DNA from 4 places in the Gordonia sp. UCD-TK1 genome. Region 4 is predicted to be linked to each of the others. Evidence: predicted binding sites of a transcription regulator. Region 4 holds the regulator's gene; each other region holds the start of a gene.
The links. The regulator LexA, encoded in region 4, represses DNA repair genes until DNA is damaged. The targets are predictions, from matches to a motif close to CGAACANNTGTTCG.
Positions count from the first base shown of each region.

Region 1: a site for LexA is predicted at 2,342-2,355, ahead of A9310_RS17450 (HNH endonuclease signature motif containing protein). Genes of this name have one in related genera too.
Region 2: a site for LexA is predicted at 1,468-1,481, ahead of A9310_RS11500 (HNH endonuclease signature motif containing protein). Genes of this name have one in related genera too.
Region 3: a site for LexA is predicted at 4,760-4,773, ahead of A9310_RS01615 (HNH endonuclease signature motif containing protein). Genes of this name have one in related genera too.

Region 1 covers NZ_LZMP01000033.1:1,414-9,230, forward strand. Annotated here, with positions in the region: gene A9310_RS17445 (PE-PPE domain-containing protein) at 1-484, opposite strand, end outside; gene A9310_RS17450 (HNH endonuclease signature motif containing protein) at 645-2,333, opposite strand; gene A9310_RS17455 (hypothetical protein) at 2,803-3,849, shown strand; gene A9310_RS17460 (CoA pyrophosphatase) at 3,846-4,448, shown strand; gene A9310_RS17465 (BTAD domain-containing putative transcriptional regulator) at 4,453-7,632, opposite strand; gene A9310_RS17470 (hypothetical protein) at 7,707-7,817, shown strand, end outside.
Region 2 covers NZ_LZMP01000017.1:41,341-47,398, forward strand. Annotated here, with positions in the region: gene upp (uracil phosphoribosyltransferase) at 1-397, shown strand, start outside; partial or broken gene A9310_RS25175 (leucine zipper domain-containing protein) at 462-1,362, shown strand; gene A9310_RS11500 (HNH endonuclease signature motif containing protein) at 1,496-2,734, shown strand; gene A9310_RS11505 (hypothetical protein) at 3,102-3,770, opposite strand; gene A9310_RS11510 (purine-nucleoside phosphorylase) at 3,812-4,615, opposite strand; gene A9310_RS11515 (enoyl-CoA hydratase/isomerase family protein) at 4,717-5,415, shown strand; gene A9310_RS11520 (amidohydrolase) at 5,415-6,058, shown strand, end outside.
Region 3 covers NZ_LZMP01000002.1:19,788-27,604, reverse strand. Annotated here, with positions in the region: gene A9310_RS01630 (hypothetical protein) at 233-607, shown strand; gene A9310_RS01625 (enoyl-CoA hydratase-related protein) at 612-1,478, opposite strand; gene A9310_RS01620 (ATP-dependent Clp protease ATP-binding subunit) at 1,628-4,168, opposite strand; gene A9310_RS01615 (HNH endonuclease signature motif containing protein) at 4,801-6,423, shown strand; gene betT (choline BCCT transporter BetT) at 6,497-7,817, shown strand, end outside.
Region 4 covers NZ_LZMP01000001.1:38,471-46,287, forward strand. Annotated here, with positions in the region: gene A9310_RS00175 (aspartate aminotransferase family protein) at 1-799, opposite strand, end outside; gene hrpA (ATP-dependent RNA helicase HrpA) at 882-4,868, shown strand; gene nrdR (transcriptional regulator NrdR) at 4,842-5,342, opposite strand; gene A9310_RS00190 (LysM peptidoglycan-binding domain-containing protein) at 5,442-5,981, opposite strand; gene lexA (transcriptional repressor LexA) at 6,206-6,910, shown strand; gene A9310_RS00200 (phosphoenolpyruvate--protein phosphotransferase) at 6,888-7,817, opposite strand, start outside.

The DNA.
Region 1 (7,817 bases), on a different contig from region 4:
CGACGTACGGCTGCCCCTCGGTCTGCTGTGCGAACGCCCGCATGACTTTGAGGTTGTTGTCGACGGCGACATCCCGAGAGGCGTCGTAACTCGGGGCGAAGAGCGGCAGAACTGCGCCGGACCGGCCCGAGACAATGGGGCCTAGTGCTTCGGGGTACTCGATGACCAAGACCTGACGACCGGCACGGAGTCCCCTGATGCGCGGGAACAGGGTGCCGTCGTCGGTTCCGGGGGTCACTACCACGATTGTGTCCCCGTTGACATGAGGGAACGTCGTCGACAGCCAGTCCGGACCGAGCCCGTCGTCGGGTTCCGCGGGTCGGAACACGCCGTCGTCGTTCAGTCCCTCGATGGTGGCCAGGGTCTCGGCCGAAATCACCGGCGCGGCCGACGCGGTTGTGGGCAGTGCAGTCGGTACGACCATGCCGAGGCACAGCGCGCAACCCACCGTGGACGCGCGCAGCGTCCGTCGAAATCCGTTCATGTCTTCCCGCCCTTGCCCCCGCCGCCGACCTGATCACCGGCCATTGGCATGTTTGATTCGGTCTCCACGATCGTGAAACCACGTCAAATGTTCGCAGCCGCAAGGAAGAAGGACAAGTTACCGGCTAGTTTTCACCCGATCAGGGGAACGCTCGTGTTTGTCAGAACGGGGGTGGGTCCAACCGGTCGAGTTCTTCGCGGGCTCGCTTGTTTCGGGCGCGTTCTTGTCGCCGGCGGGCCAGTTTGGCGTCCAGTCGGCTGTGCGTGCGCTCCGGGTTGACGGCGGTGATCACCCGTGGGGTGGGTGGGGCTTGGGCGGCTTGTTCGAACCGGATACGCCGCAGGTTGGGGAAGGTGTCTTCCAGGGTTTCGGCGTCGCCGGGCAGGGTGACCCCTTCGGGGGTCTCGTATTCGGTGACCAGGCGTCCGTCGTCGTCGCGGTATTGCACATCGACCCAGTCCCCGTGGGTTTTGAACAGGTGACCGGGACGGCATTTTGCGTTGAGGTTCTCACTCGACGTCGCCCCACCCCGGGCGGGGTCGGTGTGGTCGTACTCGGTGACGTGATCGAGATCGCACGCGAACGCTGAACGGGTGCAGCCGGGTTCGGTGCAATATCCGTCCCGCACCCGCACGAAATCAGCACACGACGCGGTGGGCCGATACCCGTTGCCGGGGTGCGTAGCCGGATACACCACCGCGACACTCGCGGTGGTCTCGACGGGTCGATCGGGTTCGGCTGCGTCCGTTTTATTTCCGCCGCGGGTGCCGGTCGTGGCGGCGTCTGCTCGGGTGTCCTCGGCTGGTGCCGGGCGCTGGGCGGTCCGCCGCTGGTCGGCGTCGTTGTTGCTGGGGGCCACGTAGGTGGGTTGGGTGCGGGCGGGGGTGACCGGGGACAGCGTGGCGTCGGGGCGGGCGGCGAGGTCACGGACATGCTCGTCGCTGATGATGCCGTGTTCGTCGAGAAACCCGACCCCGGGTGCCCCGGCCAAGGTCGCGGCATCGGTGACCACATGGATCACGACCTCGGCGCGGACCGCGTCGAGGACGCTCTGCGGGTCCGGGATGTCGGCGGTGCACGGCTGTTCATCGTCGCACTGGCAGTCGAAGCTGGTGCGGGTCAGCAGGGCGAACATCGCATCGGATCGTCGTATCCCCTGGGTGCGGCCATCCCGCTTGCAGACCGAGTCGGCGAGGATGGCGACGGCTTTGGCCGAGATCCGCACATTCTCCGCCGACATCACCGCGGTGAGTTCGGCAGTGCCGTCGGGCAGTTCGTGGGTCCACACCCCACGTTGATCCATCGCGTCTTTGCGGCGTTGCCGTACCGCGTCGGGGTCGTGGCGGAAGACCAGGCGGTCGACCATGTCGCGCAGGCGCGCTCGGTCCCACACACCTGTGCGGCGGCGCACGGTGTCGGCGATCTCGGCATCCAACGCGGGGGTGATGGGGTCATCGGTGGGGATCAGTTCGGTGCGGGAGATGACCAACCGGATCTGCCACTGCGACAGGACCCCGTCACGCAGCGTGTCCGCTACCTCGGGTAGCCGATCGCGCAGTGCGATGGCCTCGTCGATCAGGGTTTCGGCGTGCCGGCGCGACACCCCGGCTTGGCGGGCGATGCGGGCGACGCAGTCGGCGTGGCCGTCCATCACGAACCCGGACGCGCTGGTGGTGATCAGGCGGTCGGTCATCGCCGCGATCGTCTGATAGCGGTGCCAGGCGAGGTAGGACTCGCCGCGTCGTGTGGCGTCGAGGCCGGCCATCAACATGACCATGTCGGTCTCGGCGGCGTGGGCAGGATCGACCCCGGCGGTGTACTCGCTCGGTAGATCGGTCCACGCCTTCACTACGCCCCCCGACGCCTGTTCGACTCACCCCTTTTCGGGGTGTGTTCTGTTACCAACCAATCTAAACCCGATCACCGACAATTCCGGATGAGTCTCCACAGGAGTGACATCGTTGTCGACGAAATGTGCTCTGGGCGTTGCGGTATGGTGCCGTCCGGGTTGGCGGCGGCTGAGATCGTCGGGTCGCCAGGTGGTTTCGACACGGCGACTCGCCTYGCGGCTCGTTGCCGGCTCAACCAGCGGGGGTGGGCGACTCGCCTAGCGGCTCGTTGCCGGCTCAACCAGCGGGGGTGGGCGACTCGCCTAGCGGCTCGMTGCCGGCTCAACCAGCGGGGGTGGGCGCCTCGCTCCGCTCGGGGCCGGCTCAACCAGCGGAGGGTGCCAGCTCGACCAGCGGCAACGGCGCAATCGTGCCGCTTCCGTTCGTCGGACCGGCCATACTCATTCGATGAGAACTCGCACGACCAGGGTGGTCGTCCGCAGCGTGTACGGCACCGCCGCCGTCGAATGGTTCTTGATCCTCGCGATCGCGACGATCATCGTCACGCGTCTGTATCTGCATCTCACCGGGTATCCGCAGGTCGGCAGCGGAACACTGCACATCGCGCACGCGCTGTGGGGTGGCGCGCTGATGATGCTGGCGCTCATCACCGGATGGCTGTTCCTCGGGGCGACGGCGCGGATCATCGCGATCGTGCTGGGCGGTATAGGTTTCGGGTTGTTTCTCGACGAGGTCGGCAAGTTCGTCACCCGCTCCAACGATTATTTCTACGGGCCGTCGGCGGAGATCATGTACGTGCTCGTCGTGATGATCCTGTTGATCAGCCGCGTCGTCCGGGATGTCAAGCGGCCCACCGGCGCCGAGGCGCTCGCCAATGCGGCGGTCATCGCGGCCGACGGTGTCGCGCACGGGCTTCCGGAACGTCGTCGACGCCAGGCCGAAGAGTTTCTCGTGGTGGCCGAGGGCAAGGGGCTCGACGCCGAGACGATCGGTCACATCCGAGCGCTCCTCGAATCCAGCGAGGGTACGCCGGACCGGTTGATGCGACTCCGCGACCGGGCGGTCGCCCTGATCCCGGACTTCTTCCGCAGTCCCCGATGGATTCCGGTCGTCGGGTGGGGGTTGGTCATCGCGGCCGCACTCACCGTCATCGTCGGCGTGCTGAGCTTCTACTTCTCCGGAGACCGCAGCGAAGAACTCGACATCTACATCGAACTCACCGGCAGCACGCCCGCCACCTGGATTCTGTTGATCAGCGGGATCGCGACACTCGCCCTGGCGCTTCCGGCGATGGTCGCGCGCCGGCGCGGTGTGGAGCCGGCCGGGCCGCTACGAGGGCTGCGTATCGCCGCCCTGGTGTTCATGCTGTCGAACGCTCTCGTCGACTTCGCGCTCGAGGGCTTCGGTGCCCTGTTCAACCTCGCCCTGGGCTTGTTCGCCCTCAGCATCGTGAGTTTCCACCTCGCGCAGGCGTCCGTCGCGTCGGACGGCAGTCGTGATCAACTGAGGGTGTGACTCATCTCGATCGGACTGTGGCTGCCGCGCGTGTCGAGGGCTTCGACCGGCGGACCGCGGACGTCCCCGGCGCACGGGCCGCCTCGGTCGTCCTCGCGGTAGCGGAGAAGGACGGCCGTCAGGGGATCTGGCTGTGCAAGCGTCCCACGACGATGCGACGCCACGCCGCCCAATTCGCACTTCCCGGTGGCCGGCTCGACCCCGGCGAGGACCACGTCACGGCCGGCCTGCGCGAACTCGACGAAGAACTCGGCATCCAGCTGCCGCCGAGCTCGGTGCTCGGGGCGCTCGACGACTATCCGACGCGCTCGGGTTTCGTGATCACCCCGATCGTCTGCTGGGCCGAGGAATACCAGGAGCCGACGCCCAATCCCGACGAGGTGGCGCTGCTGTTCTTCGTCACCTTCGAGGAACTGCTCGTCGAACCGCGGTTCCTCACGATCCCGCAGTCGGATCTCCCGGTCATCCAGCTGCCCATCGTCGGGTCCCTCGTCCACGCGCCGACCGCCGCGGTGATCTACCAGTTCGCCGAGGTGGTCCTGCGGAACCGGCAGACACGGGTCGACGGCTTCGAGCAGCCGGTTTTCGCCTGGAAATAGCCGCTCAGCCGGCGACGAGTCGCTGCTCGGCCCGACGCACGTAGGGCCGGGCTCCCGTGTCGCGGGCCACCCGGACGGCATCCTGCAGGTCGGCGGTTCCATCCAGCCCGACGACCTCGCGCGCGGTTCCGCGGTACAGCGTCGCGGGTCCCAGACACACGAGTCCGGGCCATTGCACCACCAGGCCCGACGACCAGTCGGCGGTGAACGGCTCGATGCGGCGGCAGATCTCACCAGCGGCGTCGCGGTGACGGGAATCGCGAGACACCGCGTAGAGCGTCTCGATGAGCAGTGGAACGCGCGCCACCACGCGCGAACCGGCCCACTGGTCGGCGTCCGCGGTCAGCTCCGTCGCGAGTTCGAGGGCACGGTCGAGGTCGCCGCTCTCGGCGGCGCCCAGTGCGATCACCAGGGTGAAATCCTCGTCCACCTCTTCCGCGAGCGCATCGAACGGCGGCAACGCCGAGGCGAGCTCGCCGCGGTGCCACGCGGCGATCGACGCGCTGGTCGCCATCGACGACTCGGCGAGAAGTCGTGCACGGTCGGACAGCCCGCCGACCGTCGCAGCGAACCTCTGGGTCAGTGCCGTGCTGGTGTCGTAGTCGCCGTGCAACAGCGCGATCATCACCTGCCACCACACCTGCATCGTCTCGACATCGGTGCCGCCGATACGTCCGGCGAGCCGGGTGAACTCGGTGGACAGGCGTCGCGCCAGACGCAGATCAGCCGCCTCCAACGCGCAGACGCGTTGCAGATGCAGCGCGGTGGCGCGTTTGTGGAGGTCGCCGGCCGACAGTTCGTACAGCTCCCGGGCGATCTTGCGTCGATCCGCCAGACGGTCGGGAACCCACCGGACGAGGAACTCGGCGAGGGCGATCTCGAAATCCACGGCACCGCTGTGGTGGACGACCCGTGCGGCACCGAGATGGTCGTCGGCGCCCGGCAAGCCGAGGACGGTCAACCGGGCTGCCTCCGATGCGTGAAGGCGCGCAACCACTTCGGGGTCCAGGGCCTCGCCGTGTGTCAGTGCCTCGCGGGCGAGCGCGGCGTGATCGGCCTGGACGACGCCGTAACCCGACCAGTAGCCCGCGACCCCGTTCGGTGCCGAGAGCAGTGCGGTCTCGGCGAGGGCGGGCCAATCCCGCGTCAGCCGACTCACCGTCGCCGCCGATTCGAAAGAGTCCGCAGCCGAATCGAACTCCCCGATGCGCAGCGCGGCGGCGCCGGCGATCCGGCGCAATTCGACGGTCGAGTGGGAGTCGAGTCCGGGCAGACCGAGACCACGTCGTGCCAGGTCGAGCGCACGATGATCGGCCGTTGCCGAGAGTGCGCGGTGAGCCGCCCCGATGCATGTGCGAGCGGCGACGGCGGTCGAGTCCTCGTCGACGGCGCACTCGACGCGGTGCACGGCCAGTGACTCGAGATCGTCGGGACGCACCGCTTCGAACGCAGCGGCGAGCCGCGCGTGCGCCTCGATCCGTTGCTCGCGCGAGAAGATGTCGGCGAGACCCTTCGTGACGCTCGCAAGCTCGCTCCTCAGGGGGCTGGTGAGCCCGCTGCGGACTGCCTCGTCGGCCACGCCCTCACCGAGGGTGCGGGCCACCTCGGTGAACACATCGTCGGGGAGATCGCCGCCTGCGATCGTCACGGCCGTGACGAGCGAACGAGCGGCAGGGGAGAGATCGTCGAACCGCGTCGAGTACATCGATCGGGCGGGATGGTCCCGGTCCGGCGGCGCCCCGGTCCAGGCGATGGCGCACAGTTGTTGCACCACAGCAGGATTGCCGAATGACTGCGCGACCAGCGCGTCAGCGTCGACCCGGCCCGTGTCACCGAGCTGCTCGAGACGCCGAACGATCAACGCGCGCACGTCGTCGGAGCCGAGTTCGGTCAGACGCACCTCGGCGACCGGCCCGTGCCGGTTCAGTGTCGACCGGAGGATCTCGACGGTCTCGGCGTCGGGGTCGCGGCAGGTGACCAGGACCGTCATCGGTGCCTGTCCGATACCTGCAAGCACGCGTCCCAGCACAAGAGCCGAGTCGGCGTCGAGCCACTGGGCGTCGTCGACAAGTAACACCGACCGCCCGTGCTCGGCGACGTCGGACCAGATGCGGGCGGTGAGGTCGGCGACGATTCGCGCCGTCGGTACGGAGACCGGGGACTCGCCGAAGAGTTCCTCGAGGCCGCCGAACGTCGGTCCGGGCGGGCCGGGTCGGCCGATGAAACGGCGGGCCGCGGCACTGTGCCGTGCGATGAGGTGCTCGACCAGCGCGGTCTTCCCGATGCCCGACGGGCCGATGAGGACCACACCCGCGGGACGGTCCGCGCCGGTTTGCCAGACCTGTTCGAGCACTGCGTGTTCGGCGACTCGGCCGATGAGTTCGCGTACCGGCTGCGGCGTGGCGGAGGTGGCGGAGAGCGGCGAGACCGCGGGAGACGGGTCGAGCAGGTCGTCTTCCAGCGCGACCGTGTCGGGATGCGGATCGAGACCCAGGTCGTCACGGAGGGCCTGCCGGAGTCGGCGCAGTACGCCGAGGGCGTCGACCGTGCGTCCGTCGTCGTGCAGCGCACGGGCGAGGGTCCGCGCGGCGCCCTCGCGGTAGGGGTGCCGTTGACACAGCGGCGTCAGCAACGCGACCGAGCGACGGTACTCGCCGACCGTGCGCAGCGCGTCGGCTGCGGTCTCGGTGAACTCGGCACGTATCTCCGCGAGCCGGACGAGTTCGGGTGCGATGTCGGCGATGTCGGCGATCTCCGGAAGCGGTTCGCCCCGCCATAGTTCGAGCGCTCGGCACAACACCTCGGCGCCGGCCCGGGGGTCGGACCGGATGAGCTGCAATCCCTCCTGGCCGAACTGGTCCAGCAGATCGAGGTCGGTGACTGCGCCGTCGCAGTGCAGTAGGTATCCCGCGGGGACGGTGTCGATGCGGACGACGCCGGTCGGGGCGAGCGAGCGTCGAAGCCGGGACACATACCCGTGCAGCGTGCTCGCCGCCGACGCCGGTGGACGACCACGCCACAGGAGCTCGGTCACCCGCTCAGGCGAGCACGCGGTCCGTTCCGCGGCGAGGATGGCAAGCAACTCGGCGTGCTTGCGGGCTGTCATCGGGATCGGCGACCCGTCGGCAGCCGTGACCGACAGTGGACCCAGGACCCGGATCGCCAGATGTGGTTCAGAAGCCAACTCACGCGCCGTTCGTCGGGTCGCACCAGTCGCGCACAAGGCTAACACCAGCGCGGGTTGTCAGCGTTGCCGTCATGACAACCACTGCACACACCCAGAACCAGAACCACGACGCGTCGGATGGCGACACACCCGGCCCGTTCCGCAGCCCGAGCTGGCCGGTCCTACGCCATCTCAGCGGCGGG
Region 2 (6,058 bases), on a different contig from region 4:
CGGACTCGGCATGGTCGAGCAGGCCCACGCGATGGTGCCCGAGGCGCATGTCGGTTTCGTGGGCCTCGCCCGCGACGAGGAGACCGCGCAACCCGTGCCGTACCTGGAGTCGCTGCCGGAGGACCTGTCGGGACGGCCGGTGTTCGTCCTCGACCCCATGCTCGCCACCGGCGGCTCCATGCTCCACACCATCGAGTTGCTGATCGCCCGCAACGCCACCGACATCACCGCCGTATGTGTCGTCGCAGCGCCTGAAGGGGTTGCGGCGCTGGAGAATTCGGGACACCCGTGCCGGCTCGTCGTGGCCGCCGTGGACGACGGGCTCAACGAGGTCAACTACATCGTGCCCGGTCTCGGTGACGCGGGCGACCGGCAGTTCGGTCCGAGGTATTCGTGAGTATGGCTGAACCTCGCGCGGCACGTCGCTGAGACAAGCCACACGTCGTCATTCAAGGGCCCTCATGACCCGCCCTGATGTTCTTTTCGCCGAACGCTGCCGTCTGGTACTGGCAGGATGCTTCGTCGATCACCGATCACGGACGGCCGCTGCGGTGGGCCGCCGGACGGTTTGAATGCTCGAGCGACGGCCGAGAAACGGGCCGACGGCTACCGCGTTCACGGCGAAGCCGGCATGACAGATCGCTCCAGCCGCCCCACCCGTCACCCAACGAGCCCCGGTGCGACGTGAACGTCGAATCATCAAGCTACGCCTATCTCCCCTCCGGGACGCAGCTCCTATTGCCACGCATCTACTGCTGCGAGATCGATCGTCAAGGCGGTGCTGCGCCGATATGGGATGCCACTGTTGCGACACCTCGCCCAGGCCATCGCGCTGCCGGTACGCCGAACCCCGCCGCGGCGCTTAGATCACGGCGCTCCCGGAGGCCGCCATATCGTCGACGACCACACTCGGTTGCGTACTCCGAGATCCTCACCGACGAACGCACAGAGACCGATACGCAATTCTGGGGCCGGGCACGCCCTTCTTCCACGCGCACGGCATCACGAACAACAGTTTGTTGGCCGACTACGGCGGCAGTTGCCGCCCAGGGCTTTCCGCGCATGCCCTCGGCCCTGAGATCGCGCACCAGAGACCCGTCTGTACCGGCCACAGACCACAACAGAGTTGAACGCTTCCACCGGTTGCTCGCCTCGGAAAGGGCCTTCGCGAGGTCCACACCACTGAAGCCGCCCGAGCGGCGACCTACGACGACTGGCTGCACGACTACGAAAACCACCGAATCCACACCGGTATCGGCGGATTCGCCCGAACGCCTACGCGTTCACAACTTCACCGGGGCTATAGCGAATCCGCGGCAAGAACACCGTTGGAAGAACGAATTCCGAAACGGGTGTGACTGAAGTTCACCACTGTCATCGATCCACGCTCTGCAACGCACAGTGGACGAAAAGCACTGCACAGTAATTGGTTTCGTAATTTCCGGGCTTGTGGAGTTTTCTCGTAATCGAATGGGTGTTCCTGTACCTTGGAGTCATGTCAGAGCTAGCCACTCTCCTCGATCAACTCATCGAGACCACCCCACCCGTCGACGATCCCACGGGCAGAGCGACATTCGACGCCCTCGACACGTGGCGCCTGATCCGCAACCTTGCCGATCACCAGATCGCGACGCACACAGCGCAACTCGATGCTCTCGGGGTCGCGCAGAAAGCCGGTAGCACCACCAAGAAGCTGCTGATCGAGTCAGGACATGCGCCGGCCTCCGCCCTCCGCACCATGCGGAGTGTCGACGCGCTGCCCAACCTGCCCGCTTTGGCGCGTCATGCCGCCGATGGGCGGCTGTCCGGCGAGATCGTCGATGCCATCGTCCGAGGCATGAACGAGATCGAGAAACGATGTGGTGAGGCGCTTTCCGACGACAAGCGCTCACGGTATGAGCTCGAACTCGTCGCCCAGGCACTGTCCGGGGCGGCGCCGACGCAAGTACTCAAGCATGCTCGCGCGATCGCCAACAACCTTGCCGACGCTTCCGATGCCGGAATCCCCGCCGCCGACGACCCATCACTGAATTCGGTGAACGCGCACACCACCGACGACGGCCGCGTCGAGGTCCGCGCTGACCTCACCCAGGTGGTCGGTGAGAAGTTCATGGCGATGATCGACGAACGGTCCTGTCCGCGGCGCGAACCCGACGGCACCGAGGATCGACGCACCGCCGAGCAACGCCGCGCCGACGCTTTCGAGTTGATCCTCGATCAAGCAGCGATCGGCGCGACCATCGACACCGTCGGAAGCCCACGCACGCAACTGATGCTGACGATCCCCGCGACCGGAGACCTGGCGTCGCTGCCGTGGACCGGGCCGGTCAGCCATGCCACCGCGAAACAAGCGTCGTGCGACGGCTCGCTGACGGAGATCATTCTCAACGGTGAGGGCGTACCGCTGCAGATGGGTCACACTCATCGGTTGTATCCGGCACACCTCCGCAAGGCGATCATCGTGCGTGACGCCTGCTGCATCAAATGCGGTGCACCACCGTCACATACCCAGGTTCACCACGTCACCCATTGGGCCGACGGCGGACCCACCGACCTCGACAACGGCTGCCTGCTCTGCCAACGCTGCCACACCCAGGTCCACCACCACGGCTGGGACATCGTGATGGGTTTCGACCGTCATCCCTGGCTCGTCCCACCCGCGACCATCGATCCGCGGCGCCGACCACTGCCCGCTTACAACCGACGCACCATGCGACTCGACGACGCCGCCTGACCGCTGCCGCCACAGACCACCAGACTTTCGCGTAGCACCTTCGCACCCGGGCCACACCCGGGACCGACCCTGTCCCTTGACAACTCAACAGTGTCACCCCAGCGGCAACCGCCCGTACGAGACCGGAACGTCTCGTCGTCGTGGGTGGAAGGCGACTGCCGAGCGCCGAATGAGGGCCCGGACCTGGGCCAGTGCTGCCGGGTGTTCCAAACTGCCGGGGACGGTGGTCGTCTGTGCCTCAGGCGAACTGGCGGCACGTCCAAGCGGGGGCGGCAACGTCGGCGTGGCAACGGTCATCCCGTCACGCACGCTTCGCATTACTGTGACCGGGCTACACCGAACCGCGGTCAGCGAGGTTCGGCGGGTCTCAGCCGGGCAGCGACCAGTACGCGAGCATCGGCTCCTCGGTGAGCACGGCGCCGCCGTCGACGATGGTGAGACTTGTCGGCGAGACGAGGTAACGCACCGAGCCGTTGCGCGCCTCGAATGTGTTACCGGTGCGGGTCGGGAACTGGAGTTCGATCCCGCCCTCGGGTGCGGCGCCCTTGTAGTACAAGCGGCCCGTCTGGGTGCCCACCTGGCAGATCACCACGCGCGACCGGGCGGTCTGTCCGACGGCCACGGCGGGGTCGTCGGCGGCGTTGCAGCGGGGACCGTTGGTGAATCCCTGCCAGTCGGCGCCGGCGACGGTGGGGGTCGGCCGGACCGGGGGCGGCGGCGTCGTCGTGGTGGTGGTCGCGGTGGTGGGGGTCGTCGTCTCCGCGGGGCGGGTGACGGTACTCGTGAAGGTCGACGCCGACGGTTGTCCGCCGTCCGCGCTGTCGCGGTCCGCGGACTCGTCGTCCGCGGGGATCAGGAGCAGCGCCGCGAGGACGCCCACCACCACCAGCAGCACGCCCGCGCCGATCGCCACCAGCACCGCCGGCGACGACCACGGGGACCGCGGCGGGCCAGGTGGCACCGGGCCCTGCGGGTAACCGCCCGACGGATAGCCACCCTGGGGATAGCCGCCTGGACCGCTCGGTGGATAGGTCATCTCGCTCCTTCGGTTCGGCCGGCCGCCGGTTCCGTTCGGTCCTACAGTTCGCCGATGATCCGGGCCAACAGCTCGCCCATCCGGGTTGCCGACGCGCGGCCGACCTCCAGGACCTCTGCGTGGCTCAGGTGTTCGCCGGTCATGCCGGCCGCGAGGTTGGTGACCAGGGAGATGCCGAGCACATCGAGTCCGGCGGCGCGCGCCGCGATGGTCTCGTGCACGGTCGACATCCCGACCAGGTCCGCACCCATCGTCCGCAGCATCCGGATCTCGGCGGGGGTCTCGTAGTGCGGGCCGGGGAGCCCGGCGTAGACCCCCTCGGCGAGGCCCGGGTCGATGCCGCGCGCGATCTGTCGCAGCCGCGGTGAATAGGCATCGACCAGGTCGACGAACTGGGCGCCGACCAACGGGGAGCGGGCCGTGAGATTCAGATGATCCGAGATGAGCACGGGTTGCCCGACCGACATGTCCTCGCGCAGACCGCCCGCCGCGTTGGTGAGCACGACGGTGTGGACACCGGCCGCGGCTGCGGTGCGGACCGGGTGGACCACGCGAGCGAGGTCGTGGCCCTCGTAGGCGTGAATACGTCCCAGCATCAACAGGACTCGTCGATCACCGATCCGGACGGAGTGGACCACGCCGCCGTGGCCGGCGGCCTTGGGCGGGACGAATCCCGGGATCGACGCCACCGGCAACGAGCGGATGGGCCGCCCGAAGGCGTCGGCGGCAGGTGACCATCCCGACCCGAGGATGACGGCCACATCGTGTGTAGCGGCGTCGGTCTCGGCAGCGATCGTGGCCGCGGCGACGATGGCCGCGGCATCGGGGTCGGCGGTGGGCTCCATGCGCCAACCCTAAACCGTTCCCAGGCCCACACGGCCGCGCGTCGCAGCGCGCCGACCGATCGGGTCGGTGGCGACGAGACCGGGAGCGATAAGGTCGGGACATGCCATTTCTGAACGGTGACGGGGAGGTCGTCGAGCTCCATCTCGGAGCGCGCGGTGAGGAGATCAGCGAGTCCAATCCGGAGAACCGCTTCCGGGCCGACTGGTTGGACGAGGTCGATGCACTGCTGGACCAGGTGGTCGTCGACCGCACACGACCGCTGGTGATCACCGCCACCGGGAAGTTCTTCTCCAACGGCCTGGACACCGACCACATCTTCGCCGCTCCCGACCAGCTGCCCGGTTACCTCGACCGCGTGCACGCCCTGTACGCGAAGGTGCTCACCCTGCCCGTTCCGACGGTCAGCGCCGTCAACGGACACGCCTTCGGCGCCGGAGCGATGCTCGCGTTGTGTACCGACCACGTCCTGATGCGCACCGAACGCGGTTTCTGGTCGCTGCCCGAGGCCGCTCTCACCATGCCGTTCACCCGTGGGATGGCGACGTTGCTGCGCACCCGACTGACCGATCGCACCGCCACCGAGGCGATGTACACCAGCCGGCGGTACGGCGCCGACGACGCGGTGCGTGCGGGAATCGTCGACGAGGCCGTGGACGCCGAACTCCTCGTGAAGCGGGCCATCGAGATCGCGGCCGCCCGCTCCGCGACCGCCGGACCCAACCTGGCGCTGATCAAGCGCGGACTCCGTGGCCCCCTGCTCGACGACCTCGCACGTCAGACCCCGCCCGGAGTCTTCTGATGTCGGTCGCGGGAGCGGATTTCGCCGCGGCGGACGATCCCATCGACGCCTGGCTCGCCGAGCACGGCGGCGATCTCATCGCGTGGCGCCGGCAGATCCATGCGCATCCGGAACTGTCCCGGCAGGAGGTCCGCACCACCGAGCTGGTGATGAGCGAGCTCACCGCTGCCGGACTCACCCCGCGCCGGCTGCCGCTGGGCACCGGAGTGGTGTGCGACCTCGGTCCTGCCGGTGAGCCCCGTATCGCGCTGCGCGCGGACATGGATGCCCTGCCGGTGACCGAACACACCGGCCTGCCGTTCACCTCGGCGGTGGAGGGCGCGTCGCACTCGTGCGGTCACGACGCGCACACGGCCATCCTGATCGGCGTCGCGAAGCTCCTCGCCGCGGCCGAACCACTTCCGGTCGGCGTGCGTCTGATCTTCCAGGCCGCCGAGGAGGTCATGCCCGGCGGAGCCCTCGACGCCATCGAGGCGGGCGTCACCACCGGTCTCGGCCGCATCTTCGCCTTGCACTGCGACCCTCGCCTGCCGGTCGGCACGGTCGGCCTGCGGTCCGGCCCGTTGACGTCCGCGGCCGACCACATCGATCTGCAACTGCACTCGGCCGGCGGGCACACGTCGCGGCCGCACCTCACCGGGGA
Region 3 (7,817 bases), on a different contig from region 4:
GGAGGGGGCCGTCCGCCACTCGCCGGCGAAAGCCTTGTCACCCATCGACATCTGCGTCACCTCCTCTCGTTGGTCTGGCCTGCTCTGTCGCCACGATAACCGCGGTCGATGGACGCTGCCACCGTTTATGTCCGGCGTGTTCGGATGTTCACCCAGTTCACACGGGCTGTTTGCAGGAGTTTTTCACCGCGTGCCGGTCCCGCGGGACAATGTCCGGCGCTATCGTCGGCGGATGCCCACCGAGGAGACCGGCGAGAATCCCCCTCCGCAGCCACCCGTGTCGACTCTCGACGCCTTCGCGTCGGTGATGCTGGGACTGGTGCACGCCGTTTTGGCGCTGATCACGATCGCCGTCGCGGGTCTGACGGTCTTCGTCACCGACGCGTGCGCCTACGAGGAGTGCGGGAGTCCGGTCTGGACCGAGGTCGCCATCGGGGTGGGCATCGGGTCGGCCGTGGTGCTGGTGGCGGTGTCGGTGACCCTCGTCGTCCGCCGCGTGCGCCGAGGACTCCCGGCCTGGCCGGCCGCTGCGTGGTGCTGCGCCATCCAGCTGGCGATGATCTTCGTGGTACTCGAGATCGGCATCCAGGCCGGGACCCTCGACTGAGTGATCAGAAGATCTCGGGTAGATCTTCCGACACGGTGTTGGGGTAGGTCGCCGGACGCTTCTCCAGGAACGACATGACGCCTTCGTACACGTCACCGGACTGCCCGCGGTAGAAGATCGCCTTCGAGTCGGCGTGGTGGGCATCGAGCGGGCTGGGCGCACCGGCCATCCGCCACAACAGCTGTCGGGTCAGCGCCGCCGAGACGGGGGCGCTGTTCGCGGTCATCTCGCGGGCGACGGCGATCGCGGTCTCGAGCACCTGGTCTTTCGGGACCACCTGCTGGATCAGCCCGCGTTCATGGGCTTCGGCGACGGGCACCATCTTCGCGCCGATCGTCCACTGCAAAGCGGTCGGCAACCCGACGAGCCGCGGCAGGAACCAGCTCGACGCGGCTTCGGGCACCAGGCCGCGGGCGGCGAAGACGAAGCCGAATTTCGCGTCCTCCGAGGCGATCCGGACGTCGGCGGGCAGTGTCATCGTGACCCCGACGCCGGCCGACGGACCGTTCACCGCCACCACGATCGGCTTCAGCGAGGCGAACATCCGCAGCGTGAGCTTGCCGCCCTCGTCGGCTGGAACCTCGTTCGACTCGACAGCAGACGAGGCGTCGAACGTCGATCCGCCCGCCTCGAGATCGGCGCCGGCGCAGAACGCGCGGCCGTTGCCGGTCAGCACGACGGCGCGAACGGAGTCGTCGGCGTCGGTCTCGTCGAACGCGGCCCGCAACTCCTCGCCCATCTGCATGGTGAAGGCGTTGAGCCGGTCGGGTCGATTCAGCCGAAAGATCGCGATCTCCCCGTCTCGCTCGACGGTGATGGTGGGCTGGTCCTGTCGGGACTTGCGCCCGACCTCTGATGTATCGCTCGTCACAGATCGATGCTATCGGGCGCTGGGACACTCCGCGTCGGCTGTGTCAATCCGCGGAACCGCGCACCAGCCGGGCACAACACAACGGCGGCGCCACCCTGTCGGGTGACGCCGCCGTCGATTGTGTCAGATCAGGTCCGACGGGCCTGGTATCAGCTCGCGTCGGCCTCGCCGGCCTTGGTGAGCTCGACCGGTGCGTCGGGAACCATGCGCGGCTTCTCCGAACCGGTGAAGACGAACCGGGCGTCGTCGCCGTCGCCTTCGCCGTCCCAGTTCTCGACGTCGACCAGGACGATCTGTCCGGGAGCGATGTCGCCGAACAGGATCTTCTCCGAGAGCTGGTCCTCGATCTCGCGCTGGATGGTGCGACGCAGCGGACGCGCACCCAGCACCGGATCGAAGCCGCGCTTGGCCAGCAGGGCCTTCGCGCGGTCGGTGACCTCGAGAGCCATGTCCTTGTTCTTCAGCGCACCCTCCACGCGGGTCAGCATGAGATCGACCATCTGGATGATCTCTTCACGCGTGAGCTGGTGGAACACGACGATGTCGTCGATGCGGTTGAGGAACTCGGGGCGGAAGTGCTTCTTGAGCTCGTCGTTGACCTTCTGCTTCATCCGTTCGTAGTTCGACTGGGTCCCGTCGCTCGACGAGAAGCCCATGCCCACGGCCTTGGAGATGTCCGAGGTACCGAGGTTCGAGGTGAAGATCAGCACGGTGTTCTTGAAGTCGACCGTGCGACCCTGACCGTCGGTCAGGCGACCGTCTTCGAGGACCTGCAACAGGGTGTTGTAGATCTCCGAGTGGGCCTTCTCGATCTCGTCGAACAGCACCACCGAGAACGGCTTCCGGCGCACCTTCTCGGTGAGCTGCCCGCCCTCTTCGTAGCCGACGTACCCGGGAGGGGCACCGAACAGACGCGACGCGGTGAAGCGGTCGTGGAACTCGCCCATGTCGATCTGGATGAGGGCGTCGTCCTCGCCGAACAGGAAGTTCGCCAGCGCCTTCGAGAGCTCGGTCTTACCGACACCGGACGGACCGGCGAAGATGAACGAGCCCGACGGCCGCTTCGGATCCTTCAGGCCGGCACGGGTACGACGGATCGCCTTCGAGACCGCCTTGACGGCGTCCTCCTGCCCGATGATCCGCTTGTGCAGCTCCTCCTCCATGCGGAGCAGACGCGTGGTCTCCTCCTCGGTGAGCTTGAACACCGGGATGCCGGTCCAGTTGCCGAGGACCTCGGCGATCTGCTCGTCGTCGACCTCGGCCACGACGTCCATGTCACCGCTGCGCCACTGCTTCTCGCGCTCGGCGCGCTCGGCGACCAGCTGCTTCTCCTTGTCGCGGAGGCTGGCGGCCTTCTCGAAGTCCTGCGCGTCGATCGCGCTTTCCTTCTCCTTGCGCGCATCGGCGATGCGGTCGTCGAACTCACGCAGGTCTGGCGGCGCGGTCATCCGGCGGATGCGCATGCGCGCGCCGGCCTCGTCGATGAGGTCGATCGCCTTGTCCGGCAGGAACCGGTCGTTGATGTAGCGGTCGGCCAGCGTGGCGGCGGCGACCAGCGCACCGTCGGTGATCGAGACGCGGTGGTGCGACTCGTACCGGTCGCGCAGGCCCTTGAGGATCTCGATGGTGTGCTCGACCGACGGCTCGCCCACCTGCACGGGCTGGAAGCGGCGCTCGAGTGCGGCGTCCTTCTCGATGTACTTGCGGTACTCGTCGAGGGTCGTCGCGCCGATGGTCTGCAGCTCGCCGCGGGCCAGCTTCGGCTTGAGGATGCTGGCGGCGTCGATGGCACCCTCGGCGGCACCTGCGCCGACGAGCGTGTGCAGCTCGTCGATGAACAGGATGATGTCGCCGCGGGTGTTGATCTCCTTGAGCACCTTCTTGAGGCGTTCCTCGAAGTCACCGCGGTAGCGGCTGCCCGCGACCAGCGAACCGAGGTCGAGGGTGTAGAGCTGCTTGTCCTTGAGGGTCTCGGGGACCTTGCCGTTCACGATGGCCTGCGCCAGGCCCTCGACGACGGCGGTCTTGCCGACGCCGGGCTCACCGATCAGCACCGGGTTGTTCTTGGTGCGGCGGCTGAGCACCTGCATGACGCGCTCGATTTCCTTCTCCCGGCCGATGACCGGGTCGAGCTTGCCCTCGGAGGCCGCGGCGGTCAGGTTACGACCGAACTGGTCGAGGACCAGCGAGGTCGACGGGGTGCCGGACTCGCTGCTGCGACCGCCGGTGCCCGCCTCCTGCGGCTCCTTGCCCTGGTATCCGCTGAGGAGTTGGATGACCTGCTGGCGGACCCGGTTGAGGTCGGCGCCGAGCTTCACCAGCACCTGGGCGGCGACGCCCTCGCCCTCGCGGATCAGGCCGAGCAGGATGTGCTCGGTACCGATGTAGTTGTGGCCGAGCTGCAGCGCCTCGCGCAGCGAGAGCTCCAGCACCTTCTTGGCACGCGGGGTGAACGGGATGTGTCCCGACGGCGCCTGCTGGCCCTGGCCGATGATCTCCTCGACCTGGCTGCGAACCCCTTCGAGCGAGATCCCGAGCGACTCGAGCGCCTTGGCCGCCACGCCCTCGCCCTCGTGGATGAGGCCGAGGAGGATGTGCTCGGTACCGATGTAGTTGTGGTTGAGCATGCGCGCTTCTTCTTGGGCCAGAACCACAACCCGACGCGCGCGGTCGGTGAACCGTTCGAACATTGTTCTCCCTCACATTGCTAGCGCCCCGGCCGCCGCGGAGACCACCTCGGAGGTCCCGGAGGACAACCGGTGCGGATAGACGACGACCAGCCTGCTTCCACTCTAGAGGTCGTCTGGGGTGCACCTGCAGTTAACGCCTGCGCAGAGTGCATGGATCCCCCGTTGCGGCGGGGATGTGCCCAGTACAACTGCGCTGGCCGGGGCTGTGTTCCCCGCCGTCTACGCCGAGAGCGAACGGGCCGCCGACGGCCCGGGATGCGCCCCCACCGGGCACTGGGACCCGCGACGCGGCGCCCGCGTTGTGCCCGACAGCAGCCGGGTATCGCGGAAACCGCCGGCCGACGAGACCACAGGAGGCGAGTGGGGACCACCCGGGCCGCTGCCGGGCCTCGGTAGATCTGGCCCTCGCTTGACTGCGACCGTCGCACACCAACGAGCAGCAGGGCGCATCCGGGTACGGCCCGGTACACGGCGAGCACGGCCACGACACGCGGCGGACGCCTATCACACGACACCGACAAGATGTAGGCGCTCAGTTCTGTTGCACGACAACATTTTTGGTATTGACGGCGACCGATGGCCGTGTACACTCGAACGTACATTCGCAGCAACGGTTCTCGGGGGAGGTGACCATGTCTGACGAAACCACCACGGCGCAACCACGTGCCGTCGAGCTGGTGGCCGACCTCCACCGCATCCTCGACGAACTACAGACCGTGGACCTGGCGCCGTGCACCGATACCGAGTTGGCCGATCTGGCGGCCGACACCGAGAAAGCGATCGCCCGGCTGACCGTGGCCGGTGACCGGCAGATCGATCAGGTCGAGGCCCGCGACCTCCCCCGCAAGGCAGGCTGCAGGACACTCATGCAGTTCATGACCCACCGGCTGCGGGTGTCCAACCCGGTGCGGCGCCGCAAGCAGATGGATGCCACCTCCCACCGGACCAGCCTGGGCGGCGACATTCTGGAGCCCGAACACCCCACGCTGGCCGAGGCGTTCGCTGTGGGAGCTGTCGGCTCCGCGCACGTGCAGGCCGCCTTGGACGTCCTCGACCGCATCCCCGGCACCATCGACCACGACATCAAGGTCGCCGCTGAGCGGCAGATGGCCGAGATCGCCGAAGCCCACACCCCCGCCGAGATCACCCAGCTCGGTGCCCGCCTGCTCGCCCACCTCGACCCCGACGGCACCCTGGCCGACGACACCGACCAGAAACGACGCCGCGGCCTGTGGATCGGCCGACAACGCGCCGACGGCACCGCCAAAATCTCCGGCACCCTGACCCCCGCACTCGCCGCCCGGCTCACCATGATGTTCGCCGTGTGGGGCAAACCCGGACTCAACAACCCCGACGACCCCGCCTCACCCAGCGGACCGGCCGGCACCGCCGACCCCGACGCCCTGACCGCCGCCGCCGACCGCGACGGACGCACTCTCGCCCAAACGAATCACGACGCCCTCGACGCCGCCCTGGCCGCCGGTTTCGCCGACGGCACACTCGGCACCTCGCACCGCGGGCTACCCGTGCAACTGATCATCAAGGCCGACCTCTCCGACCTCATCCGCGAAGCCGGACTCGCGACCACCGCCACCGGCACCCTGCTGCCCGTCCGGGACCTGATCGCGATGGCCGGTGACGTCCAGCCGTGGTTGGCGATCTTCAAAGACGCCACCACCGTCCCGCTGCACTTCGGGCGGGGTAAACGCTTGGCCACCCGCGAACAACGCCTCGTCTCCTTCGCCCGCCCCGACGGGGAAGTGTGCTCGGCACCAGGATGCGACCAACCCGCCACCCACGTCGACATGCATCACGCACAGAAAGACTGGGCCAAGGGCGGACTCACCGACATCGACGACCTCGCCCCCGCCTGCCCACGCCACAACCGCATGGTCGGCGACCAACCCGGCCAATACACCACCCGGATCGTCCGGTCCGGACCCGACGAAGGCCGCTGCCTCTGGCGGTTGAACGCCGAACCCGGCGCACCACCCAACCCCGAACGCCTCAACCGCCGACCCGACATACCCAGGCGGTTCGCACACCACCTCAACACCGTGCGCGACGACATCCACGGACCACCAACCCGGCCCGGCGATCAACCACGCCCAGACGGCCACACCCACGACGACGCACGCCGCTCATGGGCGACAGTCAGCCACGTCATCGACGTCCGACCACCCCGACCCGGCCGACGACAGGTCCGCCCCTCCCTCGTCGAAGCACACCTCATGGAGCTACTCGCCACCCACTGAACCGGGTAGAACAACTCACACGGATCCGTCCAAACGGTCCGCCCCAACGGCGATCGGACTAGCGTCGTGGTCCATGAGTGATGACGCCGCTCGACCGTCCACGTCGGTCCATGCCGAGACCAAGACCGGCGAGCGGCGATTGCCCACGCGCCGGGTCAATCTGACCGTCTTCATAGCCTCGGCCGTCATCGTGGTCGCCTTCGCCGCCTGGGCGCTGGCGGCACCGGCAGCGGCCGAGTCGACGATCAACGACGTACGCGACTTCATCACCCGCTGGTTCGGCTGGTGGTACTTCATCCTCGCCACCGCCATCGTCGGTCTCGTGGTGTTCCTCGGCCTCAGCAAGTACGGGCGCTACCGGCTCGGACCGGAGGAATCGCGCCCCGAGTACAGCCTGTTCACCTGGACGGCGATGCTGTTCGCCGCGGGGATCGGCATAGATCTGATGTTCTTCTCGGTCGCCGAACCGGTGACCCATTTCCTCAACCCGCCGACCGGGCCCGCGGAGACCAACGAGGCTGCGCGCGAGGCGGTCACGTGGACGGTCTTCCACTACGGCGTGACCGGCTGGGCGATGTACGCGCTCATGGGTGGCGCGCTCGCGTATTTCGCCTTCCGCCACAATCTCCCGCTGACGATCCGGGCAGCGCTCTACCCGATCTTCGGCAAACGTGTCGAAGGCCGCTGGGGCGACGCGATCGACGTCGCGGCCGTCCTCGGCACCATCTTCGGCATCGCCACCTCACTGGGGATCGGGGTCGTCCAGCTCAACTTCGGGCTGAACGAGATCTTCGGGATCGAACAGGGCAAGGCGGCTCAGATCGGCCTGATCGTCCTGGCTGTGGTGATCGCGACCGCGTCTGCGACCTCTGGTGTCGACAGGGGCATTCGACGCCTCTCCGAGATCAACGTCATCCTGGCCATCTGCCTGCTCATATACATCACGGTCGCCAAGGACGCCGACTTCTTGCTCAACGGTCTCGTCCAGAACGCGGGCGACTACGTGTCCACCTTCGCCGACCGCACGCTCGACACCTTCGCGTGGGACCAGGTGAACCCGCCGCCCGGCAACGACGCCCGCGCCTTCGTCGACGGCTGGACCCTGTTCTTCTGGGCCTGGTGGGTGGCCTGGGCGCCGTTCGTGGGATTGTTCCTCGCCCGCATCTCGCGGGGACGCACGTTGCGACAGTTCATCTTCGGTGTCCTGGTGGTCCCGTTCAGCTTCATCCTGGTGTGGATCTCGATCTTCGGGAACAGCGCCCTGCAGGTGGCCCGCGGCGATGCGGACTTCGCCGAGACGACCGCGTCCACACCCGAGGCCGGGTTCTATTCGCTGCTCGAGCAATACCCCGGCTCGACGCTGCTCATCGGGATCGCCACGATCACCGGCCTGC
Region 4 (7,817 bases):
TGGCAGTGGTGATCATGTCCGGTTCGAGGCCGAATCGTGCGGAGGCGAACCAGGATTCGCCGCCGATGCGGCCGAAGCCGGTGACGACCTCGTCGACGACGAAGAGGATGTCGTGGTCGCGGCAGATGTCCCGCACCTCGGCGAGGTAGCCCTCCGGCGGGAGATAGATGCCGCCGGCCCCGATGATGGGCTCGCAGAAGAACGCGGCGATGTTGTCGGCGCCCACGCGCTCGATGAGACCGAGCAGGCTCTTCGCGTCGTCCCATTCGACGTTCTGGACGTCGTGCATGAGTTCGCCGTAGCCGTCGTGGTTGAGCGGGATGCCCGCCAGCGAGGTACCCGCGGCATGCATCCCGTGATAGGCCTTGGTGCGGCTGACGACGACCCGCTTGGATTCGCGGCCCTGCTCCACCCAGTAGCGGCGGGCGAGTTTGACCGCGGTGTCGATGGAGTCGCTGCCGCCGGAGGTGAAGAAGATCTTCGATCCGGGTACCGGCGCGATGGCGCCGAGCTCCTCGGCGAGCTGCAGGGTGACGTCGCTCGCGAAGTCACCGAAGTTGGAGTAGTGCGCGAGGGTGCCGAGCTGGCGCGCGACGGCATCGGCGATCTCGGTCCGGCCGTGCCCGACGTTGGTGAACCACAGTCCGGCGGTCGCATCCAGGTAGGAGTTGCCGTCGCGGTCGAAGATCCGCGCACCCTCTCCCCTGGTCACGACGAACGGCCCGCTCGCGGTCACCGCACCCATGTCGGCGAAACCGTGCCACAACGATCCAGTACCAGTGCTCGAACCATCAGCCATGGCCCCATGATGCCGGTCCACGCGGCCCACGCGGCCACTGGGGTGAACCGGCCTCGGCGCTTCCCCATATCCTGGAGTGATCATGTCGGCCCCGTCCTCGTCACCTGACCCGTCCCCGTCTCCACCGGACACCGCTGCATCGGACATCCCCCGCTCGGATCTGCTCCGCGCACTCGACGACGTGGGCCTCGTCGACGCCGACCGGTTGCGTCGTCGCATCGATCGGCTCGCCGCGCGCCCGGATGCCGCGAAGTGGCGACAGTTGGTCGCCGATGTCGACAAGGCACGCGCCCGTCTCGACCGGCGGCGCGCGACCGTGCCGATTATGCGCTTCCCCGACGAACTACCGGTCTCCGCCGCACGCGACGAGATCGCCGAGGCGATCCGCAACCACCAGGTCGTGGTCGTCGCGGGCGAGACCGGCTCGGGCAAGACCACCCAGCTCCCCAAGATCTGCCTCGAACTCGGGCGTGGCATCCGCGGGTCGATCGGGCACACCCAGCCCCGGCGCATCGCCGCGAGCTCGGTCGCCAAGCGCATCGCCGACGAGACCGACACCGAACTCGGCGACGCGGTGGGCTACTCCGTCCGGTTCACCGACCGGTCGGGCGCCGACACCCTCGTCCGGGTCATGACCGACGGCATCCTGCTCCGCGAGATCGCCACCGACCCCATGCTGCGCCGCTACGACACCCTCATCATCGACGAGGCCCACGAGCGCAGCCTCAACATCGATTTCATCCTCGGCTATCTGCGCCGCCTGCTGCCCCGACGCCCCGATCTGAAGGTGATCATCACCTCGGCGACGATCGAACCGGCGCGCTTCGCACGGCATTTCAGCACGCCGAAGACCTCGGTCCCGGTCATCGAGGTATCCGGACGCACCTATCCGGTCGAGATCCGGTATCGACCGCTGAGCCTGCAGGAACGCCCCGACGACGGGGACGACGCCGGCGGCGGCGAACATGCGGATCTCGACCAGATCCAGGGCATCGACGCCGCCGTCGACGAACTGTGGGCCGGTGGCCGCGGCGACATCCTCGTGTTCCTGCCCACCGAACGGGACATCCGAGAGACCGCCGAGGCGCTCCGTCGACGAACCGGCGGCAGCAAGGGTCCCGGTGCCGAGATCGTGCCGCTCTATGCGCGACTTTCGATCGCCGAGCAGCAGAAGGTGTTCTCCCCCTCCGACGGACGCCGGATCGTGCTGGCGACCAACGTCGCCGAAACGTCGGTGACCGTGCCCGGCATCCGCTACGTCATCGACACCGGCACCGCCCGTATCAGTCGGTACTCGACCAGGACCAAGGTCAATCGTCTTCCCATCGAACCGGTCTCACAGGCCAGTGCCCGGCAGCGGGCCGGTCGATGCGGTCGTGTCGCCCCGGGCGTCTGCATCCGTCTCTACAGCGAGAACGACTTCGACTCCCGGCCGGCCTTCACCGACCCGGAGATCCTGCGCACCAACCTCGCGGCGGTCATCCTCCAGATGACCTCGCTGAAACTGGGTGAGATCGCCGAGTTCCCGTTCGTCCAGCCGCCCGACGACCGCGCGATCCGCGACGGTATGGGTGTTCTCACCGAACTCGGCGCCATCACCGTCCCGCGCGAGGGCGGGCCCCCGCGACTGACCCCGATCGGCCGGTCGATGTCGCGGATCCCGGTCGATCCCCGGGTCGCCCGGATGCTCATCGCCGGACACGAACTGGGTTGTCTCGACCACCTTCTCGTGATCGCCGCCGCGATGTCGCTCCCCGATCCACGGGAACGGCCGGCCGAGCACCGGGAGGCCGCCGACGCCCAGCACCGGCGCTTCGTCGTCCCGCAGTCGGACTTCCTGTCCTACGTGGAGCTGTGGCGGTACCTCGGCGAACAGCGCAAGGAGTTGTCCGGCAGCCGCTTTCGGCGCATGTGTGAGCGCGAGTACCTCCACTTCCTGCGCATCCGGGAGTGGCAGGACCTCCACCGGCAGCTGACCGAGATCGTCAAGAACCTCGACTGGTCGGTCGCGCCCACCGAACTCGACGCCGACGCCGTCCACCGATCCATCCTGTCCGGGTTGCTCAGCAACATCGCCGCCCGCAACACCGAGGGCCGCGAGTTCACCGGTGCGCGCAACACCACGCTGATGATCTTCCCCGCTTCTCCGCTCGCCAAGAAGCCGCCCGCCTTCATCATGGCGGCCGAGGTCCTCGAGACGTCGCGCCTGTTCGCCCACACCGTCGCCGGGATCGATCCGCTGTGGGCCGAGAAACTCGCCGGGGATCTCGTGAAGCGCACCCACAGCGAGCCGCATTGGTCGGCGAAACGCGGAGCGGCGATGGCCTACGAACGCGTGACCCTCTACGGGGTCCCGCTCGTCGCCCGCCGGCGCGTCGACTACGGCCCCATCGACCCGGTGGTCTCCCGGGAGCTGTTCATCCGGCACGCTCTCGTCGAGGGCGATTGGCGGACGCAGCACGCCTTCTTCGACCGCAATCGCACGCTTCTCGAGGCCGCCTCGGACGTCGAGAACCGCACGCGCACCCGGGGTCTCGTGATCACCGAGGACCAGCTCTTCGAGTTCTACGACCAGCGGCTACCGTCCGACGTCACCTCGGCCCGGCACTTCGACACCTGGTGGAAGAAGGCCCGCCGGGCCGAACCGGATCTGCTGGATCTGCGCCCCGAGGACGTCACGGGAGGCACCGACGTCGCCCCCACGGACTATCCCGGCGCCTGGCAGCAGGGCGACACCCGACTCGAACTGCGCTACCGGTTCGAACCGGGCGCACCCGACGACGGCGTCACCGTCGTGATCCCGCAGGCACTGCTCCCCCATGTCCGACCGGCCGGCTTCGACTGGTCGGTCCCGGGCATGCGCGCCGAACTGGCCACCGCACTGGTCAAGTCGCTGCCGAAACAGCTCCGCAAGAGCATGTCGCCCGCGCAGCGATTCGCCGAACTCGCGCTCGGCCGGCTCACCCCGCGCAAGGAGCCGCTCACCACCGGGCTGGCCCGCGAGCTCTCGGCGATCACCGGGATGCGGGTGACCGCGGGCGATTTCGACACCGACCGGGTACCGCCGCACCTGCGCATGCATTTCGCGGTGGCCGACGACTCCGGACGGATCGTCGCCCGCGCCGACTCGTTGCCCGAACTCCAGCAGACCGGAACGCCCGCGGCGCCGAAGACGGTGTCGCGCAACCTGTATAAGACCTGGACCGCCGATGGGATCGGCTCGCTCGCCGAGCAGACGACGGTCGATGTCGCGGGGCAGCGGCTGACCCGGTACCCGACGATCGACGTGGTCTCCGACGCGAAGGGCCACGCGCGCGGCGTTGTCGTCGTCGATGCGGCTAGCCCGGAGACACGGGACCGCCTCCTGCGACGCGGGATCGTCGCCCTCCTCGACCTCGCGATACCTCCGCTGCACAAGCGGATCGCCGGCTCGCTGAGTCCGGTCGAACGACTCGCCCTGAGCCAGAGCCCGTACTCGACCACCGAGGCACTGCTCGCCGACTGCACCCGACGGGCCATTCGGGACACGGTCGCCGACATCGACGACGCAGAGCTCGCCGCGGTTCGCTCACCACAATCCTTCTCGGCGCTGCTCGAACGGATCCGGCCACGGGTCGCCGCGGCCGCACCGGACTACTTCTCGCTGGCCGTCGCAGCCCTCGAACGGATGTCCCCGCTGCGGGCGGCGATCGACCGGCACGCCGGTTCGCTGGCTGCCGACGACGTCGCCGAACAGGTCGCCCACCTCGTGTTCGACGGATTCGTGGCGGCTACCGCGCGACGCCACCTGGAGAATCTGCCGCGCTATCTCGACGGCGCGCAAGCACGTCTGGAGGCACTACCCGCGTCCGCAGCACGCGACCAGGCCGGGGTGGCCGCCGTCGATCGCGTCGTCGAACGGTGGGCCCAACGCCTCGAACAGGTACCCGAGCACCGGCGGGCGGTGGTCGACGACGAAGCGCAGTGGCTCGTCGAGGAGTTGCGCGTGGGGCTGTTCGCCCAGCGTCTCGGCACCGCGTTCCCGGTGTCGGAGAAACGGGTCCTACGAGCTCTGGACCGACTCGGCTGACACGGGTTCGGCGAGCGCGCTCCCGGATCCCGATGCCGCCTTCAGGTCGTCGATCTCGCGCTGGAAGTCCTCCACCGAGTCGAACGACCGGTACACCGAGGCGAAGCGCAGATACGCCACCTCGTCGAGATCGCGGAGCGGGCCCAGGATGGCGAGTCCGACCTCGTTGCTGGGGATCTCGGCCGATCCACTGGCGCGCACCGTGTCCTCGACCTGCTGGGCGAGCTGCGCGAGCGCGTCCTCGGCGACGTGGCGGCCCTGACAGGCTCGCCGCACGCCACGCATGACCTTCTCCCGGCTGAACGGCTCGGTCACGCCGTTGCGTTTGACCACCGCGAGCACGGCGCTCTCCACGGTCGAGAACCGGCGACCGCACTCCACACAGGAGCGACGGCGGCGGATGGCCTGCCCTTCATCTGCGACACGCGAGTCGATGACCTTGGTGTCGTCGTTCTTGCAGAAGGGGCAGCGCATCGTGTCCTCACGCAGGTCGCGGGACGCTGGAACGCACCCGAAGCGTGCGCCCCGCCGCTTGTCGGCCGGCCCCTGTGACATCGAGGATACCGCCCGGCCTCAGCGGTACCGGGGGGTGAGCAGGGGCTGGCCCACCTGCAGCGCGCTCGACCCCAGATCGTTCATCGCGACGATCTCGTCGATCACGACCTCGCGCGGCATCTCGGGTGCCACCCGGCCGGCGATCGAGCTGAGCGAGTCCCCCGAGCGCACATGGACGACCTCGGAACTCACGGCGGACGGTGTCAGCGAGTCCGAGTAATTCTGGCCGACGACACCGAACACCCACACGACGAACGCCAGCCCGACACCGGCGAGGAGCGCGACCGCGGTGCGGCGGCGGCGACGGAACACCGCCGCGTCGGGCCCGACCGGGCCACGTCCCCGGACCCCGACCGGAGAGCCACAGTGGGTACCGCCCACCCGCGGGGTCACCGGCGATGCCCCCCGCGGCCGGGTGCCGGCCGGCCGGTTGTCGACCGGTCGGCCGCCGTCGGACAGCGGGGCGCGGGTCCGGACGCGATCGGCGCGGTCGGTGCGCGGCCGGACGGCGTCGGGACGGTCGGTGCGGACGGGAGCGACGAGAGTGGCGGTGCGCATGGTGCCCTCCGGTGTTCGGGTGTCTGGGATCGTGCGGGTGTGGTGGTCGGTGTTCGAACATCGATCAGATGTTCGATGCACTGATGTTCGAATTTGTAGCACGACGTCCCGACAAAGTCTCGCGACACATCGAACAAATGTTTGAGGTGCCGGTCGCACTCCGCTAGGCTCGGACCCGGCGCAAGCCATCTACCAGCACGTTCCGAAGACGAGAGGAACCGAACATGAGTGACACCGGCGATAGGCGCGGCCGAGCGCGGGGCGCCGACGACGAGGCCCCGTTCGACGCCGCCGCCGCCGAGGCCTCACTCACCCCGCGACAGGCCGGGGTCCTGGAGGTGATCCGCCGCTCGGTGCGCGAGCGCGGTTATCCGCCGAGCATCCGGGAGATCGGCGACGAGGTCGGCCTGGCCTCGACGTCATCGGTGGCCCATCAGTTGCGGACGCTGGAACGCAAGGGGCTGCTCAAGCGCGACGCGAACCGTCCCCGTGCGGTCAACATCGCCCCGAGTGACACCCCGTCGCCGGACACCCCGACGGCCGGCCAGCTTCCCGAGCCGACCTTCGTGCCGGTTCTCGGCCGTATCGCGGCCGGCGGTCCGATCCTGGCCGAGGAGGCCGTCGAGGACGTCTTCCCACTGCCCCGTGAGCTCGTCGGCGAGGGATCGCTCTTCCTGTTGCGCGTCGTCGGCGAGTCGATGATCGACGCCGCGATCTGCGACGGCGACTGGGTCGTGGTCCGGCAGCAGAACGTCGCCGACAACGGCGACATCGTCGCGGCCATGATCGACGGCGAGGCCACCGTGAAGACCTTCAAGCGTCAGGGCCCGAACGTCTGGCTCATGCCGCACAACGAACTGTTCGATCCGATCCCGGGCAACGATGCCGTCATCCTCGGCAAGGTCGTCACCGTGATGCGGCGAGTCTGACCTCTCCACCGACCGAACCGTCGAGCACCGCCGCGGCCGCCTCGCGCGCCGCGGCGGGATCCGAGGTGGACAGGGCAGCCTCGGCGGCGGCCCGGCAGTCCGGTGCGGACACCTCGCCGAGCCGGGCCCCCACGGCCGCCGCAGCAGCCGGCGCGCTGGACAGCGAGGTGACCCCGAGACCGACGAGCACGCAGGCGAGGTTCGGATCGGCGGCGGCCTCGCCGCACACCCCGACCGGCTTTCCCTGACGTGCACCCGCTGCCGCGACACCCGCGATGAGGCTCAACACGGCCGGTTGCCACGGGTCGGTCAGTCCGGCGAGATCGGCCGACATCCGGTCGGCCGCCATCGTGTACTGGGTCAGATCGTTGGTGCCGATGGACACGAAGTCCACCTCGGCGAGGACGGCTTCGGCCAGGATCGCCGCCGCGGGCACCTCGATCATCACCCCGGCGACCAGACCACGGCCGCGGACCTCGGCGGCGAAGGTGCGCGCCTCCGCCGGCGAGGCGATCATCGGCGCCATGACCCACGGCGCGACGGCCGACCCCGACGCGGCCTGCGCGATCGCGTCGAGCTGATGCGCGCGGATCTCGGGGTGCGCCAGCGCGATCCGATCGCCCCGCACGCCGAGCGCTGGGTTCGATTCGTCGGGATGGGTCACGAACCGGAGCGGTTTGTCGGACCCGGCGTCGAGGGTGCGGATGACCACCTTCTGCCCGTCGAACGCATCGAGCACCTCCCGGTAGATCGCGGCCTGCTCGTCCACCGACGGTTCGTCGGCACGCTCGAGGAACGCGAGTTCGGTGCGGAAGAGCCCGACGCCCTCGACGGGGTACCCGGCCGCGGCGCGTGCCGACGATCCGTCGGCGACGTTGGCGAGCACCGCCACGGCGACCCCGTCGGC